DNA from 2 places in the Macrococcus bovicus genome. Region 1 is predicted to be linked to the other one. Evidence: a T-box and tRNA genes for the amino acid it is inferred to sense, from the RefSeq annotation. Region 1 holds a T-box; the other holds one or more tRNA genes.
The links. The T-box of region 1 lies ahead of serS (serine--tRNA ligase). A T-box ahead of a tRNA ligase gene usually reads a tRNA of that ligase, here a tRNA-Ser.
Positions count from the first base shown of each region.

Region 2: it has a tRNA-Ser gene. The T-box ahead of serS (serine--tRNA ligase) is inferred to sense a tRNA for this amino acid. The anticodon was not compared.

Region 1 is NZ_CP128470.1:12,026-14,496, reverse strand. Features, by position in the region: gene serS (serine--tRNA ligase) at 1-1,228, opposite strand, end outside; T-box leader at 1,278-1,466, opposite strand; gene QSV55_RS00475 (NAD(P)H-hydrate dehydratase) at 1,551-2,363, shown strand; gene gyrA (DNA gyrase subunit A) at 2,407-2,471, opposite strand, start outside.
Region 2 is NZ_CP128470.1:1,557,256-1,559,726, reverse strand. Features, by position in the region: gene QSV55_RS08530 (ketopantoate reductase family protein) at 1-425, shown strand, start outside; tRNA gene QSV55_RS08525 (tRNA-Met) at 631-704, shown strand; tRNA gene QSV55_RS08520 (tRNA-Asp) at 713-788, shown strand; tRNA gene QSV55_RS08515 (tRNA-Phe) at 795-870, shown strand; tRNA gene QSV55_RS08510 (tRNA-His) at 877-949, shown strand; tRNA gene QSV55_RS08505 (tRNA-Gly) at 960-1,033, shown strand; tRNA gene QSV55_RS08500 (tRNA-Asn) at 1,041-1,115, shown strand; tRNA gene QSV55_RS08495 (tRNA-Glu) at 1,116-1,187, shown strand; tRNA gene QSV55_RS08490 (tRNA-Ser) at 1,226-1,314, shown strand; gene QSV55_RS08485 (PH domain-containing protein) at 1,417-1,887, shown strand; gene QSV55_RS08480 (hypothetical protein) at 1,906-2,181, shown strand; gene QSV55_RS08475 (1,4-dihydroxy-2-naphthoate polyprenyltransferase) at 2,215-2,471, opposite strand, start outside.

The sequences.
Region 1 (2,471 bases):
GTACTGTAATAGTACCGTCTTCATTCTGATAGTTCTCTAAAACGGCAGCAAATGTACGGCCGACTGCCAGTCCTGAACCATTTAATGTATGAACGTATTCTGTTTTACCATCTTTTTCACGTTTGAAACGGATGTTAGAACGACGTGCCTGGAAGTCAGTCATGTTAGAGCATGAGCTGATTTCTTTATATGCATTGTAGCTTGGTAACCAGACTTCGATATCGTAAGTCTTCGCAGCACCGAATCCAATATCACCAGAACATAAAGCGATGGTGCGGTAAGGAATATTCAGCAACTGAAGAACCTTCTCGCCGTTCGCTGTCATCTCTTCAAGTGCAGCATAAGAATTCTCAGGTAACTCGAAACGCACCATTTCAACTTTATTGAACTGATGCATACGGATCAAGCCACGTGTATCGCGACCAGCAGAACCTGCTTCAGAACGGAAACATGCTGTCAGTGCAGTGAACTTCACTGGGAATTGATTGACATCCATGATTTCATTGCGGTAGTAGTTTGTCAGCGGCACTTCAGATGTCGGAATCGCATAAAGTCCTTCTTTTTCAATCTTGAACAAATCTTCTTCGAACTTCGGTAATTGTCCTGTCCCATACATAGAGTCTGCGTTGACAAGTTGTGGTGTCACCATCTCCTGGTAACCATGCTCTTTTGTATGCAGATCAAGCATGAAGTTATAAAGCGCACGTTCCAAGCGCGCACCGTCACGTGTCAGGAAGGCAAAGCGTGCACCCGATACTTTTGCTGCACGGTCAAAATCTGCCATTTTTAAATCTTCAACGATATCCCAGTGAGCTTTAGCCTCAAAATCAAACTCACGTGGTGTACCCCATTTGCGAACCTCGACGTTCTCGTCCTCATCTTTACCGAATGGCGTTTCGTCACTCACTAAGTTCGGAATGCTTGACAGCTCGAGCTTGAGATCTGCGTTCAGCTGATTCAGTTCCCCGTCGATTTTCTTGATATCTTCGCCTACGACACGCATCGCTTCAATTGCTTCATCTGCGTTTTCCTTGTTACGCTTTTTCAAGGCAATTTCTTCACTTGCTTTATTACGCTTCGCTTTCAGTTCTTCAGTCTGCTGTGTGAGTTCACGCGCTTTCTTATCAAGCTCAACGATTTTCTCCACCAGGGAAGTATCAATACCACGCATTTCAAGTTTCTTTTTCACTAAATCAGGTTCAGTTCTAAACATTTTGATATCTAACATTGTATTGCCTCCTTTTTATTTTTGGGGACAAAAAAATACCACGTCCCTTGAAAGGGACGTGGTATTACGCGTTGCCACCCTAATTAACAGCCGGAGCTGTTCACTTCATTAACATAACGGTTAAACCGATTGTCTACTTAAACGGATAGATTTCGTTTCTGTTCTTTGCCAGTTCACACCCACCACTGACTCTCTTTGAAAGAAGAAGAAAGTACTTATTCCGAGACAATGTCTTATTAAGTTATTTACATATTATCAGACAAACTTTAAGAATGCAAACTATTCTGTTAAAATGATGATATTAAATTTAAGGGAGTCTTATATGCAAACAATTGACAGCATCACCATACCAAAACGCGAAGATCAGTCTCATAAAGGCGATTATGGCCGCATCCTGTTAATCGGCGGCAATCAGAACATGGGCGGTTCTATCATGCTGTCTTCACGTGCTTGTGTCTATAGCGGAGGCGGCCTTACGACGGTCTGTACACACCATTCCAATCACACGGCGCTTCATTCCCGCTGTCCAGAAGCAATGGTCAGTGATCTGAATGACATTAAAAGACTGACAAAACTTGTGACTGAGGCAGATTGTATCCTGGTCGGTCCTGGTCTTGGTCTTGATATTAAAGGGAACAATACGCTGACTTTTATCCTGCAGCATGTACAGCCGCATCAGACTATTATTATTGACGGGGATGCGATTACTATCTTCAGCAAGCTGCGTCTGACACTCCCGGACTGCGAGGTTATCTTCACGCCTCATCAGATGGAATGGGAAAGACTGAGCGGTATTAAAATTGATGACCAGACACCGGAGCGAAATCGTCAGGCAGCTGATGAACTGGGAGCACACGTCATCTTAAAAAAACATCATACTGAACTTTACCTGAAGACAGGGGACTATAAAATTGATAAAGGAAATCCTGCAATGGCGACAGGCGGCATGGGTGACACACTCGCCGGCATGATAGCAGGGTTTATCGGTCAGTTCGAGACAGAGGAAGCCATCAAATATGCGGTCTATATCCACAGTAAAATCGGTGACCAGTTATCTCAGACGATGTATGTCACACCCCCGTCCATGATCATTAATGAAATTCCGTTTATGATGAAAAAACTGGAAGCAAAATAAGGATGATGCCGAGGCATCATCCTTATTTATTTCTCCGGAAATACTATTCATTTTCCTGATTACGGATTTCATCCAGTGTATCCACATCTTCACTATCTTCGAAGATAT
Region 2 (2,471 bases), 540 kb from region 1:
TCTTTAACGAAGCACAACTGAATGGCAGGATCAGTGAAGACGTCGTCACGAGCATCTGGAATAAGGCGCTGGTCAACTGCTGCTTCAATACGTATTGTGCAGTGACAGATAAGAGAATCGGGGAGTTCGGCGCCTATCCACATGCTGATGATATGCTGGTTCCGCTAATGAAAGAAATCATTGCAGTCGGTGAACGAAAAGGGGCGCGACTTGATTTCGACGCGACTCTGAATAAATTTCATGCCATGTACAGTCCGGAGGTAGTGGGGCTGCACTATCCTTCCATGCATCAGGATATTCAGAACGGCCGAAAGACAGAGGTAGACTTTCTGACAGGCCGGGTGGCAAAGTATGGCCGTGAGTTCGGTATCCCAACGCCGTACTGCGATATTTTAACGCATCTTGTTCACCAGATTGAAAAATAAAGGAAATCATAGACAGGGAATGCCGGCAGAATTCCCTGTTTTTTGATTGATGTTCAATTTATTGTTGACGTCTTTACAATTTCTTTATATACTTAAAAAGTCCTTTCAAAACGGCGCAGCAATAACGTTTAACTATTTACACTTTTTAATAATTGACTCGTAAATACAGTAAATGATATATTAGCTGAGTAACATTTTTTATTGACGCGGGATGGAGCAGTCTGGTAGCTCGTCGGGCTCATAACCCGAAGGTCGGTGGTTCAAATCCGCCTCCCGCAATTATAAGTGGTCCCGTGGTGTAGCGGTTAACATGCCTGCCTGTCACGCAGGAGATCGCGGGTTCGATTCCCGTCGGGACCGCCATTGTATGGCTCAGTAGCTCAGTCGGTAGAGCAATGGATTGAAAATCCATGTGTCGGCGGTTCGATTCCGTCCTGAGCCACCATTTCTGGCGATTGTGGCGAAGTGGTTAACGCATCGGATTGTGGTTCCGACATTCGTGGGTTCGATTCCCATCAGTCGCCCTTTGTTTATGCGGGTGTAGTTAAATGGTATAACCTCAGCCTTCCAAGCTGATGTCGTCGGTTCGATTCCGATCACCCGCTCCATTATGATTCCACAGTAGCTCAGTGGTAGAGCTATCGGCTGTTAACCGATCGGTCGTAGGTTCGAGTCCTACCTGTGGAGCCAGGCCCCTTGGTCAAGCGGTTAAGACACCGCCCTTTCACGGCGGTAACACGGGTTCGAATCCCGTAGGGGTCATATATCAGAGGTGAAATATCGCTTCTGATTTTTTTTATGGAGGGTTGTCCGAGCTGGCCGAAGGAGCACGCCTGGAAAGTGTGTAAACGTCACAAGCGTTTCGAGGGTTCGAATCCCTTGCCCTCCGTTACCAAAGCCTTTAATTTAAAAGGCTTTTTTATTTTACATAGAAATTTTTGGGGTTTGTAGCTATAATAAGTATAATTCTTGAACAAGATTGGTGTATGATATGAAAAAAAAGAAAATGACAATACGTCAGGCGCTGGAACAGCTTGATTACCCTTTGACTTATAAAAAATTCTCCAAAACCTTCAAAAAAATCAAAAAGAACGAACGCCGTTTCTTTATCAAGCTTTTAAAAGTGTACTGTTCAGAGATAAAGAATCATGAACTCGTCTATCTCGCTTCAGCCAGTCAGCTGAACCTGAACCAGAAAGGGCTGGTTATTGTGCTGGCAGACCGTCTGATGCTGATACATAGCAAAGAGCGCGCTAAAATCATTCATTTTGACGAAATTGAATTCAACAAAATTGCGCAAGTGGATTTTGAGCGGATGGACGAAAGTGACAATGATATATATGGCTCATTGTTCCTGAAAGTGGCCCGTAAGAATATGGGGACTAAAAATTACAATGTCCGCGGCATCCTTAAAGAGGATTTGCCTAAGCTGACTGAATTCATTAAAATGAAGAAGTCATAACATTTAGGAGGCGGAATCATGAAGGAATATAAGATGAATATTGATAAACTTGTGCAGTATGCAGAACTGAAAGCAGGTCAGTTCGGTGTTGATTACCGTGAACATCATGAAGAAGATGAAGTGAAAGAAGTCGCACCAAAAGCAATCACTGCACGCGGAACGTCAGTGATCCTGGACTATGATGCAAAATCCTATGAAATTGATTTGACGCAGTCCGGCCTTAAAGGAGAAGTGACAGCTGAAGATGCACAGGCTGTTGCGGACCGCATGACTGAATTTTACCGTTTCAGCTAAGCAAAAAGACCGAATCCATGGATTCGGTCTTTTTTATATACCTGTAATAGCGGATAAGTAGATGCCGATAGCCAGCAGGAAGCCGAAGACAGTGTTGAACTGTCCGGTCACTTTCATGGCTGGCATCAGTTCGATCGGCTGATCGCCTTTGAAGAAACGTCTGACTGCTTTGACCGGCAGGTTCACGCTCAGGAAGACAATGAGCAGGAAGAGAGAACCATAATCTTTCGTGAAGGTCACATAAAGAATAATGATAAAGCTGAGCGCATACAGGATGGCCATAGTGATAA